DNA from 2 places in the Micromonospora lupini genome. Region 2 is predicted to be linked to the other one. Evidence: riboswitches for the same ligand, from Rfam matches in the RefSeq annotation. Region 2 holds a riboswitch; the other holds the start of a gene.
The links. Region 2 has a riboswitch for cyclic di-AMP ahead of OOJ91_RS21695 (C40 family peptidase). Riboswitches for the same ligand answer to the same signal wherever they lie in the genome.

Region 1: linked by a shared signal. The riboswitch ahead of OOJ91_RS13075 (coiled-coil domain-containing protein) and the one ahead of OOJ91_RS21695 (C40 family peptidase) in region 2 are both predicted to bind cyclic di-AMP.

The regions. Positions count from the first base shown of each region.
Region 1 is NZ_JAPENL010000001.1:2,864,595-2,870,791, reverse strand. It holds gene OOJ91_RS13100 (STAS domain-containing protein) at 263-625, shown strand; gene surE (5'/3'-nucleotidase SurE) at 643-1,470, opposite strand; gene OOJ91_RS13090 (1-phosphofructokinase family hexose kinase) at 1,467-2,444, opposite strand; gene OOJ91_RS13085 (SRPBCC family protein) at 2,617-3,084, shown strand; gene OOJ91_RS13080 (hypothetical protein) at 3,178-3,702, opposite strand; gene OOJ91_RS13075 (coiled-coil domain-containing protein) at 3,825-4,892, opposite strand; cyclic di-AMP (ydaO/yuaA leader) riboswitch at 4,898-5,029, opposite strand; gene OOJ91_RS13070 (cation diffusion facilitator family transporter) at 5,172-6,089, opposite strand; gene OOJ91_RS13065 (HelD family protein) at 6,197-6,197, opposite strand, start outside.
Region 2 is NZ_JAPENL010000002.1:1,477,743-1,483,939, reverse strand. It holds gene OOJ91_RS21720 (hypothetical protein) at 696-1,016, opposite strand; tRNA gene OOJ91_RS21715 (tRNA-Gly) at 1,154-1,227, opposite strand; gene OOJ91_RS21710 (zinc metalloprotease) at 1,430-2,413, shown strand; gene OOJ91_RS21705 (pyridoxamine 5'-phosphate oxidase family protein) at 2,492-3,049, opposite strand; gene dcd (dCTP deaminase) at 3,127-3,705, shown strand; gene OOJ91_RS21695 (C40 family peptidase) at 3,765-4,805, opposite strand; cyclic di-AMP (ydaO/yuaA leader) riboswitch at 4,818-4,954, opposite strand; gene OOJ91_RS21690 (N-acetylmuramoyl-L-alanine amidase) at 5,188-6,197, shown strand, end outside.

The DNA.
Region 1 (6,197 bases), on a different contig from region 2:
ACGCCGGTTGTCGGGCGTGTCGAGCCACGCCCGTTACCCTGGTCCGGCGACGCGTCGGTGCCGACCGATCGCGGAGTGGGCAGATAACGAAAAGTATTGAATGATCAGATGCCGAAAAGTGGGGATATGGGCGACTTTGTGCGTCCGGATCCGTGAATTGCTCATCCCGAGGGGTGGCGACCGAGGCCGTCGGAGGAATACTCTCGGTCGCGGCCCGCGTACTGATGAGACGCCCGGGGGACGGGCGGGTGGAGGTGCTCGCGTGAGCCTGTCGATCGTGAAGTCGGTCCTGTCCGGTGGAGTCGTGGAGATCGCCCCGCGGGGCGAGATCGACGTCGACACAGCGTACGAGGTGCGTGAAGCGATTGCGGAGGTGCTGGCCAAGAGCCGCCCGCTCCGCATCGAGTTGAACATGAGGCTTGTCACCTTCATCGACTCCGTGGGGATCAGCGCCATGGTCGCCGGCTTCCAGACCGCGGAGGTCAGCGGCGTCAAGCTGGTGGTCACCGAACCGAGCCGGTTCGTGCACCGTCAGCTCTGGGTGACAGGTCTGCTCGGTCTCTTCGGCGCACCGGAGCCGTACTTCGCCGGGGCCGCCACCCCCGAGGTGCTTCCCGGCGCCTGAGCGGGCCACGCCCGCCGTCAGGGCTGCTCGTCCAGACCGGTCAGGTCCACGTCGGTCACCTCGGTGACCGCCCGGATGGCCGTCACCGACGCGTACCCGCCGGCAAGCAACGCCACATCCGTGCCGGGCTGCGCGGCCTGGCCGGGCTCCTCCAATGAGGTACGCACGAAGCCGTGCCCCGACTCGGCCACCGTCATCTGCACCTGACCGAAACTGGCCAACGAGCCGCGCCGCACACCGCGCAGCCGCCCGTGCGGCAGGTCGGGGGCGTTGACGTTGAGCACGCTCTCCGGTGGCCCGGAGGTCAGTCGGGGGAGCAGGTCCAGGGCGACCCGCGCGGCGGTGTCCCAATGCCGTTCGGCGTCGCGTACCCGGGCGGCGGCATCCACCGCGGCCCCGCCGCTGGCGGCCGTCGCCTCGCCCGCGGAGAGCACGTCGAGCGAGACCGCCATGGCCCGGCACCCGTTCGAGGCGGCGGTGAACGCGGCGCCCACCGTGCCGGAGTGCAGCACGGCGCGGCCGGCGTTGGCACCCCGGTTGATGCCCGACAACACGACCGACGGCGGCGGGCCGAACGCGCCGTGCAGCGCGATGAGCGTGATGAAGCCGGGTGAGCCACCGACGCCGTACGCGGGCACACCCGCCAGTTCGGGCAGCGGATGGTCGTGCACCACCACCCGCCCGTCGCGTTCCACCGCGCTCATCGCGGCGCTGGTGCCGCTGGCCTCCTCAAGCGGCGCCGCGACCACCACGTCCAGGCCCCGCTGGGCGGCGGCCAGGGCCAACGCCTGGATGCCCGGCGCGGCGATCCCGTCGTCGTTTGTCACGAGCACCCGCAGCGTCACCGCTCGACCACCCGGTCGGCCAGCTCGTCGGGGGTCGTCCGCTCCTGTTGCCGGCTGTCCGCCGGGACCAGCCGGACCCGCTCCACCAGCCCCGTGATCGAGTCCAACCGTCCGGTGCCCAGCCCGTGCCGGGTCACGTTCAGCGCGCCGGCGGCGGCGCCGGTGCGGATGGCGGTCCGAATGTCGCCGCCACGGGCGATCACGGCGGCCACCCCGGCGGTCATCGAGTCGCCCGCGCCCCGCGGATCGGCGGCCTCCAGCCGGGGCATCTCCACCTCGAAGAGGTCCCCGTCGATGAGCGCCAGCGCCGGCTGGTCGGCTCGGCTCACCACCACCGTCTCGGCGCCGGCGGCGTGCAGGTCGTACATCGCCCGGGTCAGCTCGGGGCCGTCGCCGCTGCGGGCGCGACCGTCACGGATCAGCTCCTCGTGGCTCACCTTCAGAAAGAACACGCCGCTGGCCAGCACGGCGCCCAGGTGGTCACCGGACAGATCGACGACCACCCGGCTGCCGTTGGCGCCGAGGTCGGCGGCGAAGCGGCGGTACAGGTCGGCCGGGACGAGCCACGGGGCGTTCGGGCCACTGAGGACGCTCACGTCGGCCCGAAGGCCCTCGCCGAGCGCCAGGTTGTACAACTCGTCCAGCTCATGGCGGCTCAGTCGCTCCCCGGGCACGTCCACGACCTCCTGGCGGGACCCGCCCCGCCGGTCGTGCACGTACGCGCCGCTGCCGGAGTCGCGTACCACCACCTTCAGATTCACTCCCTCGCTGACCAGCAGCGGCTCCAGCACCTGACCGATCTCGCCACCGAGCGCGGCGCAGAGCACCACGTCCACTCCGAGCGACAGCACCATGCGGGCCTGCCAGACGCCCTGGCCGCCGGGGTGCAGGTGCAGCTCGGGCTGGTCGTTCGGCTGGTCCACGGTCACCGTGAGCTGTGGAGTGGGCGCGAAGACCATCACGTGCCCGCTCACCGGTCGTCACCGAACATGTGTCCCACCCTTCGTCACCATCGGTGATTTCCCATCAGCCGACCGTAATGGGAACGCTGCGCGAATGCCGGGACAACGGACGGTGTCCGTCCGGGCGTTGCCAGCCTGAGCCTCGTACGGGACGATCGTGCGACCAGCGACGTCGGGAGACGGTGTGCTCAGCAGCGATACCTTCAGCTACACCGTCCAGGCCCGCTGCTCACTCGCCGAGGCGGCGGCGTTGTTGAGCGACCTGACCCGCCAGGCTGAGCTGCACCCATTGATCGTGCGGGTCCGCCGGGTGCCGCCCCGCCCGGGCGCCCGAGCCAGCTACACGATCAACGACAGGCTCGCGGCGGGGCCGTTGCGCTTCCGCACCACCTACCAGGCGGACGTGCTGATCTGCGAGCCTGACGAGATCGTCACGGTGGCCCGCCAGTGGCCGGCCACCACCGTCCGCAACCACACCCGGCTGCGCGCCGAGCCGGACGGCCTGGTCCGGATCGACGTCGACATCACCCTGCGCGCCCCGACGCCCCTGTTCCGGTACGCCTTCCGGCAGGCCCGCGCCGCGCACCTCGCCCTGGCCACCCGTCTCGGCGCGGCCTTGGACACCACCCACGAAAACCAACCGCCGGCCTGACCCACCGCTCGCCCCCGGCCCGGTCGGTCGTGGTCTCCCGGCATGATCGTGCTCGATCCTGGTTGTAGTGGTGCCCCCGCGGCGCGATGGCCACTACTTCCTTGTTGTTGCGCGATCCTGCGCTGCGGCGGGCGCGTTCGTGGGCCCGGCGGGCCGGCCGGGTCGGCGGCCCCAGGGCTTGTACGTGGAGAGCACCGTCGCGATGATCATGAGAGTGGTCGACACCGAGGGTGCGATCACCAGGTCGGCGCGATCCCGTGCGGGCAGGGCGGCGCCCAGCGCGCTGGCGTGCCGCAGATTCGGGGTGAGCAGGAACAGCACCAGCCCGACCATCACCGTGGTGATCACGAGCTTGACCAGCACCCACCGGTAGCGCACCAGGCCCCACGGGGTGAGCAGCGCGCTGGCGACGCCGACGAGCCACACGAGCACGCTCAGCGGCGCGAACAGCACGGTGCCGACGAGCCCGGCGACCGGGTAGACCACGGCCGGGTCGGCGCCGCGCTGTGCCGCGATGCCGAGGGTGAGCAGCACCAGGTCCGCCCCGAGCCAGCCGAGCGAGGTGATCAGGTGCAGGGTGAGCAGCGCCTTGCGCGTGGTGGGCCGGATTCGCGGCATACCGGAAATGCTGCCGGCTCGATCGGCCCGGGTCGTCTGACCGTCGGCGACGTCCAGGCTACGTCCGCTGACGTACCCGGCACCGGCGCCCCGTGTCGACGGTGCGCCGGCCACCGGTGGGGTCAGTACACCGACAGGTGTACGTGGTTGGTGTGGTCGCTGGAGGGGTCGCCGTTGCCTCCGCTGTACGACTTCCAACCGCTGCTGGGCAGCCAGATCTGCCTGTACCAGATCACGTAGAGCACGGCGAGCCGGTCGGAGTTGCGGATGAAGTACGCGGCCAGGTTGTTGCCGTACGTCTTGTCGGCGCCTGTGGCGTCGCCGCCGAAGCCGCCCTTCGCCGCGGCGAAGTCGCAGGCCCGGCCCTTGGGGTGTTCGCCGGAGCCGCCGGAGCGGTGACAGGAGACGTAGTGGGTGAAGCCTGCGGCCTTGGCCTGGTTGAGGGCGTGCAGGGTGCGTGGGGTGATGCAGCCGCTGGCCGGGGTGGGGTCGTTGATGCTGCACGACTCGGACGGCCAGGAGCCGTCGGAGTTGCGTGGCGCGGGCTGGGCGTTGGCGGTGGAGGTGCCCCGGTTGGAGCTGGTGTCGGCGGCGGTGGTGCGCGGCTTGCTGGTGGCGACCGTGAGGGCCCGCTCGGCCTGCTCCTTGCGCTTGGCCATCACCTCGACCTGCTTGCGCTGCTCGCGGATCTCGCCGTCCAGGGCGGTGCGGGTGCGGTTGGCCTCGTCCCGGGTGGCGTGCAGGTCGCGCAGCACCCGGTCCTCGTTGGCGGCCACCACGTCCAGCGCTGCCGCCCGGTCCATGAAGCCCTCGGGCGTGTTGGTGTTGAGCAATGCCGAGACGGTGCTGAGCCGGCCGGTGCGGTACGCGACGCCGGCGATCTCGCCGACCTTGCCGTTGCGCACGGTCATCTCAGCCTCGGTGGCCTTGAGCTTTGTCGCGAGTTGCTGCTGTCGCTGGACGGAGGTGTCCAGGGCGCGCTTCGCGTCCAGGTAGCCCTTGCTTGCCGCTTCGAGCTGGGCCCGCAGCGCGGGGGTGCCGCCCTCCTCGTCGCCGTCGGGCGCCGCGGCGGCCCGCAGACCGCCGGGGGGAGCGGCGGTGGCGGCGCCGACCGGTACCGCGACGCCGAGGGTGACCATCATGACGATGAGTGCCGCGAGTCGGGCGGCGGGTGGTCGTGCTGGTGCCACTGAGCATGTCCTTCCGTTAGCCGCCGACCGGGTTAGCTGACGGGTTCGGGACGGAAGATCCCTACCGCTGACGCGGATGCACCCCAGGAACGTGGTTCCCCGGTTCGCCCTCTCGAGTGATTAGGCGGCGGCCGCCACCGGCGCCGGGAGGGCGCCACCGGGTGGTGGCCGGGACCGAGCCTACCGGGGCAGGTGGGGCGGATGCAGCAGTTGTGACAGACGGTGCCTGCCCCGCCACGGCAAATTGCGGCGAATGCGAGGGAAGCTCTGCAAATACCGCTACCACTCGATCGAGCCGCAGGCTCCGGGGGCGGTGCCGGGCTCGATCTGCAGCGTGGCGTGCTCGATGCGGAAGTCCTCCCGCAGGGCGGCGCGCGCCGCGTCCAGCACCGCGCCGACCTCCGCGCCGGGCGCCATGATCAGGTGTGCGGAGGCCACGTCCATGCCCGAGGTGAGTGTCCAGACGTGCAGGTCGTGCACCTCGACCACGCCGGGCACCGCGGCCAGCCGGTCATGCACGGCGGTGACCTGGAGGTGTTCCGGGGCGGCCTGCACCAGGATGCGGACGGCGGCGCGTCCCAGCCGCCAGGTGCGCGGCAGGATGAACACGCCGATGGCGACCGCGACCAGCGGGTCGGCCCACCACCAGTCGGTGACCGTGATGAGCAGCGCCGCTCCGATCACGCCGAGCGAGCCGAGCAGGTCGCCGAGCACCTCCAGGTAGGCGCCCTGGAGGTTGATGCTCTCCCGGGCGCCGGCGCGCAGCAGCGCGAACGCGATCAGGTTGGCGAGCAGGCCGAGGACGGCCACCACGAGCATCGGTCCGGTCAGCACCTCGTGGGGGTCGCCGAACCGGCCGATCGCCTCGATCACCACGTAGACCGCCACGCCGGAGAGCAGGACGGCATTGGCCAGGGCGGCCAGCACCTCGAGGCGGTAGAGCCCGAAGGTGCGCTGCGGGTCGCCGGTGGCCCGCCGGGTGGCGGTGATCGCGGCGAGCGCCATCCCGATGCCGAGCACGTCGGTGAACATGTGCCCGGCGTCGGAGAGCAGCGCCAGTGAGCCGGTGTGGAAGGCGGCCACACCCTCGACCACCATCAGGGTGGCGAGCAGCCCGAACGCGGCCCAGAGTCGGCCCCGGTGCTGGTGGGCGGCGTTGGCGACCGACCCGTGGTGGTGGTCATGACCTGCTCCCACGAGATCCACCCTCCGTCGCCGCCCGGGACCCGGTCAAATGTATGCTCACATCGCTATGTATGCAACTGTACGGGCGGGCCCGACCGCCGACACCGCCAACGGGCAGGT
Region 2 (6,197 bases):
CGGTGGCTGCGCCCTGCCGCTCGTTAGGGGCTAACCCCCTGAGCCTTCGTTGAGCCAGGTACCTGCTCCCGGCACCGTTCGATAACTGAGTTGATCGCAGCTGTCTCCGACTCGGCCAGGGCTCTGCGGTGCAGGATAATCCCCTTCTGATTCGGCGAACCAAAGAAGTAGGCGTCGGGCGTGACGACAACTTCCGTCATGTCCTCCCATCGGATCGGGCGCTGGGACACAGCAGTCTCTATCTCGACACCTTGTGGAGAGACCCTGAAGGTGACTGGCCTGTACGCCCAGTCAGGGAAACGCCGAACCGTCAGTTCAACGCGCCACCATCGATAGGTCCAAGCGGCCAGGACGCCCAGCGAACAGATAGCTGCCACGACCAACTGCTCAGCGCAGAGGGCGATCACGCCAGTCAGCGCCGCAATCATTCCCCCCAGGCTTACCCGCCCGATCTCGCGAGCGTAGACCGTGCGTGTAGTGCGGCGAAGATCTCGTCGGTTACGAAGAATCGTTACCTCAACGCCGTCTTGCATGGGGTGCTGCACGGGGGCAGCATGGCAAGAATTGCGGCAGAGCGTCAAGATCCAGCGACCGAATTCGCAACTCGCCCCGCCAAGCGGACCTGGACGCTCACACGAGCGCTGACGCGGGTTGACCTTGAGATGCCTGGGCTAATAGCACGCCAATGGCACGGGCTACCCGTCCTCGAATGGCTCGTCATGCCAGCGAAAATTGGCCTCGTCGTCCTCGATGGCGAGCAGGAACTCGGCCACCTGGCGGCCGTCTGGGTGGGTCATGGTGAGGGCAGCCCGGATGTCGTCGTCGATCCGGATCATCGCCTCGTCGTCGTCCGCGTCGAGGGCTGAGTGCCGCGCGACGAAGAGTGGGCGAAGCGGCTCGAACCCCGGCAGCGCGCGGAACCGGCCGGACGTCCACGGGAAGTCGTGACCCTGCTCGTCGATCTCGCCGACCAACTCTCCCCGGTGGTACAGCCGCCACACCCTGCCCGTGTCCACCGCGAAAGCGTAGGCGGCGCTGGGGCGGTCGGTTCTGGCGCGGTGATGGGTGGCCCGGAAAGCATGGCGGCCATCGTTAACCGCGCGGAACGTCGAAGGCCCTGGCCAGAACTGGCGTCCTGGGCAGGGCCCTCGCTTGGAGCGGGTGACGGGAATCGAACCCGCACTGTCAGCTTGGGAAGCTGATGTTCTGCCATTGAACTACACCCGCAGGCGGCACCACTGTACCCGAGTCGTCGAACCGGTGCACCCGGCCACCCCGCGTCCCGGCGGGCAGCCCTCACCTCGGAAGAAGTTTCCTGACGGCAACATATGGCCGTTCTCAAATGCGTCGATGGGTTGTAACGTCTGCCACACGTTCCCAGCCACGGCGTGACACACCCCCTGCCGCGCCGCCAGAAAGAGGTGGGCCCATGGGACTCCGTCCCAACCTGCTGACCCGGCGCGCCGCCGGTGTCGCGTCGACCACCCTCGCGCTGCTGCTCAGCACCGCTGCGGTGGGCGTCGTTCCGGCTGCTTCAGCCTTCTCCGCGGCCCCTGGCGGCGCCTGCGCGGAGCCGGCCGACAGCCACGCCAACGCCCGGGTGAAGCCCGGCGCGGCGGCCACGCACGAGCCTAACGAGCTGACCGCGAAGCAGGTCCGTGAACGCGACGCCGACCTCGCGGCGGCCTTGCGCGAGCGCGCCAACTTCCGGGCCGGCGCCGGCGCCACGACGCTGGCCACCGTCACCATCCCGGTGGTGGTGCACGTGATCCAGGAGAACAGCACCCGGGCCGGCGGCAACATCCCGGACTCGCTGATCACCTCGCAGATCAGCGTGCTCAACCAGGCCTACGCGGGCGGGACCGGCGGCGCGGCCACCGCCTTCGCCTTCCGACTCGACAAGATCAACCGGGTGACGAACCCGTCCTGGTACCCGATCGTCGACGGCTCGTCGGCGGAGCGGTCGATGAAGTCGTCGCTGCGGGTGGGCGGCAAGAACACGCTCAACATCTACCTGGGTGAGCTGAGCGACGACCTGCTGGGCTGGGCGACCTTCCCGCAGCGCAAGCTCAGCAGCATGGACGGCGTGGTCGTGCTGAACGAGTCCCTGCCGGGGGGCACCGCCACCAACTACAACCAGGGCGACACCGGCACCCACGAGATCGGGCACTGGCTGAACCTCTACCACACCTTCCAGGGTGGCTGCGGCGGCTCGGGCGACGGCGTCAGCGATACCCCGGCCGAGGCGTCACCGGCCTACGAATGCCCGACCGGGCGCAACACCTGCTCGGCGACCGGCCTGGATCCGATCACCAACTTCATGGACTACACCTACGACTCGTGCATGTACCAGTTCACCTCGGGGCAGGCGAGCCGCATGCTGACCGCGTGGAACGCGTACCGCGCGGCGTAGCCCTCCTCGCGTACACCCGGTGCCGGCTCCGTCACGACGGAGCCGGCACCGGCGTCTTGTTCGACAGCAGGGCCGTGGTCAGGCGGCCGTGCACTGGACGTCACGGCTGCGCCGGGTCGGGCGCGTCTGCGGTACGGCGACAGGGGCGGCCGGTGCGGGCGGGGCTTGCGGATCCAGCCAGACCCGAACGGCGGGGCGGCTCGGAGTGACACCCGGAACGCCGGCGGCGTGCTGCTCACGACGGGTCAACATCGCCACGTCGACTGTGAACTCGAACAGCCGCCAGTCGATCTGCGACTCGGCGCGGGCGCTCTGCGCCAGCCGGGCGACCCGGACCGGGTCGGTGACAGGCCAGGCGTGGCCCGCCACGTACGCCTCGTCGTCGCTCTCCTCCGGGGGGAACGAGTGCAGCGCGTAGCGGCCGTCCCGTTCGAGGTCACGCCGCTTCGGCGAGTCGATGATGAAGCAGAAGAGACCCTCGTCGGTGATGACCGGGGAGACCGGGTGAACCCGGGGCCCGCCGTCGGCGCGGACCGTGGCCAGGTAGCCGAAGCCCGGCCCGTACTGCTGCAGGAGAACGCGGATCCCGTCGGCGAGGCGGGGCTCGTCGGCGGCGAATTCGGACCAGGAAGCCATGCCGGCATTCTATCGAACAAATGTACGAGGAGCGACCTCGACACGCTGGTCACCGCCACCCTCGCTATGGTGGTCCGATGCTGCTCTCCGACCGTGACCTGGTCTCCGAGATCAAGGCCGGCACGCTGGGCCTGGAACCGTTCGAGCCCACCCTGGTCCAACCGTCCAGCATCGACGTACGACTCGACCGGCTGTTCCGCGTCTTCAACAACCATCTCTACACCCACATCGACCCGGCCATGCAGCAGGACGACCTGACCTCGGTGGTCGAGGTGCCCGACGGCGAGCCGTTCGTGCTGCACCCGGGGGAGTTCGTGCTCGCCTCGACGCTCGAGGTGATCTCGCTCGGCGACCAGCTCGCGGGCCGGCTGGAGGGGAAGAGCTCACTGGGCCGCCTCGGCCTGCTCACCCACTCCACCGCCGGGTTCATCGACCCGGGCTTCTCCGGCCACGTGACGCTGGAGCTGTCGAACGTGGCGAACCTGCCGATCACCCTCTGGCCCGGCATGAAGATCGGCCAGCTCTGCATCTTCCGGCTGTCCTCGCCGGCCGAGCACCCGTACGGGTCGGTGGTCTACGGCTCGCGGTACCAGGGTCAGCGGGGGCCGACGCCGAGCCGCTCCTGGCAGAACTGGCGTGCCTGGCCGACGCGCTAGGAGACGACGAGGGCCCGCCGCGACAGGATCGCGACGGGCCCTAGTGCGTTCGGCGTCGGTCAGCCGGGACGGCCGTAGCTGTGGATCGGCCCGTCGTCGACCTTCTTCATCTTGACGGGCTGACCTGCCTGGGAGGCGTGCACCACCCAGCCGCCGCCGACGTACATGCCGACGTGGTGGATGTCGCTGTAGTAGAAGACCAGGTCGCCGGGGCGCAGGTCGCCCCTGCTGACGTTCTTGGTCGCCCGGCTCTGCGCGGCGGCGTTGTGCGGCAGCGACACGCCTGCCTTCGCCCACGCGGCGAGCATCAGCCCGGAACAGTCGTACGAGTTCGGACCCTCGGCACCCCACACGTACGGCTTGCCGATCTGGGCGCAGGCGAACTTGACCGCCGTGCCCGCGGCGCCGCCGGGGTAGCTGGCCGGGCAGGGCGCCGGACGCAGCGAACCGCCGCCGCCGTTGCCGTACACCTTGAGGCGCAGCTTCTGCAGCCTGTCGATCTCTTCGTTGATCTGCTTCTTCTTCGCCGCCAACTGCGCCTCGGTCCGGGTCAGCTGGGCCACCATCTCGTCGAGCGGCGCCTTCTGCCGGGCCAGCTCGTCGCGGAGGCCGGCGACCTGCCGGACGTCCTGCTGCTGGTTGTGGGCGAACCGGTCGAGCATCTCGAGCTGCCCGACCACCTCGCTGGGCGACCGGCTGCCGAGCATCGTGTTGACCGTCGACAGGTTCTCGCCCATGTACGCGCGCACGGCCAGCGCGCTGACCTTGTTCATCGCGGCGTCGACCTGGCGCTCCAGGGGCGCGATGCGCGCGGCGAGCGTGTCGGCCTGCTTGCGCTTGACGGCCAGGTCCGCGCGGGTGGCGTTGTGCCGTTCGATGACCGGTTCGAGCTTGTTCCAGTCGGCGTCGATCTGGCGCTCGATCTCGGCGACGGACGGATCCGCGTGCGCCGCCGTGGCGCTGCCGGTCAGGACGACGGCGACGCCGACCAGGGCGGCGAGGGCGGTGGTGAAGCGGGACCAGCGTGGACGCGGCACTGTCGACGTCGGGTCGGCCGAGGCCGACCGTTCAAGCGACGGCCACTGGACATGGAGGGCCACCGGGTTCCGTACTCCTTCTTCCTGACCGCCTACCGGGTTAGCTGACGGGTTCGGGCGGGAAGTTGGCGCCCTACCGCATTGGCTGCGGATTCACCCCGGGGGAACCTGGGTCCCCGGCTCGCTCGCAAGCGACTCGGCGGTGTCGGTCCGTTACCGCCCGGGTGGGCAGACCTGCAACCGGGCCGACAAATGACCAGAGTAGAGACGGCCGTTACCGATCCGCAACCCGTGCGGCCGTGACACTCCGTACCGATTCGAGGGGGTCACCGAGCGTACGTGAAGGTTTCCTTCTGCAGGCTTTGATATATGGAAAGGTATTGACCTGGACTCCCGACCGGCGCGAAGGTGGCCACACAGTTACCAGTTGAATCTAGGGGGTTCGATGGAAAGTCCAACCCTGTCCGCCGGCCGGCGCGCGCTGCTCGTCGCCGCGGTGGTCGCCGCAACGACCGCCGTACCGCTGAGCGCCGGCCCCGCCTCCGCCGCACCGGCCGCCGACCGTCAGCAGCAGTACGCCGCCGCGTCGACCGAGTACGGCGTGCCGACCGCCGTGCTGCTCGGCGTCTCCTACCTGGAGTCCCGCTGGGACAGCAACGCCGGCACCCCGAGCACCAGCGGCGGCTACGGACCGATGCACCTGACCGACGCCCGCCACGTGGCCGCCCTACCCGCGCGCGGCCACCACGACGCCGGCACCGAGGATCCGCGCGGCGACGACTCCCGTCCCGTCCGGGCACCCGCGCCGGCCACCGATCCCGCCCCGCCCAGCGCCGCGTTGCAGACCGTCGACGCCGCCGCCGCGCTGACCGGCGCCACTCCCGAGGCGCTACGCAGCGACGCCACGACAAACATCCGGGGCGGGGCGGCGCTGCTGGCCGCGTACCAACGAGAGGTGGGCGCCCCGGTCGGCGCCGGCACCGACCCTGCCACCTGGTACGGCGCGGTGGCCCGCTATGCCGGCGCGGACAGCGCCGACGCCGCGGCGGCCTTCGCCGACGAGGTCTTCACCACCATCGGCGCCGGCGAGACCCGCGTGACCGACGACGGCCAGCGGGTCACGCTGCCGGCCCGTGCGGTACGACCCGAGCGTTCCTGGCTGGACCGGCTGGGCCTACGACGACTCCCTCGTCCGGACGGCCTGGAGTGCCCCGCGACCGTCTCCTGTGAGTGGATCCCCGCCCCCTACGAGGCGTTCGGCGACGGCGACTACGGCAACCACGACCTCTCCGACCGGCCCGCCCGGCAGAAGATCGAGTACATAGTCATCCACGACACCGAGGCGAGTTGGGCGACCACCCTGCAACTCGTCCAGGACCCGACGTACGTGAGCTGGCACTACTCGCTGCGCTCGGTGGACGGGCACATCGCCCAGCACGTCAAGACCAAGGACGT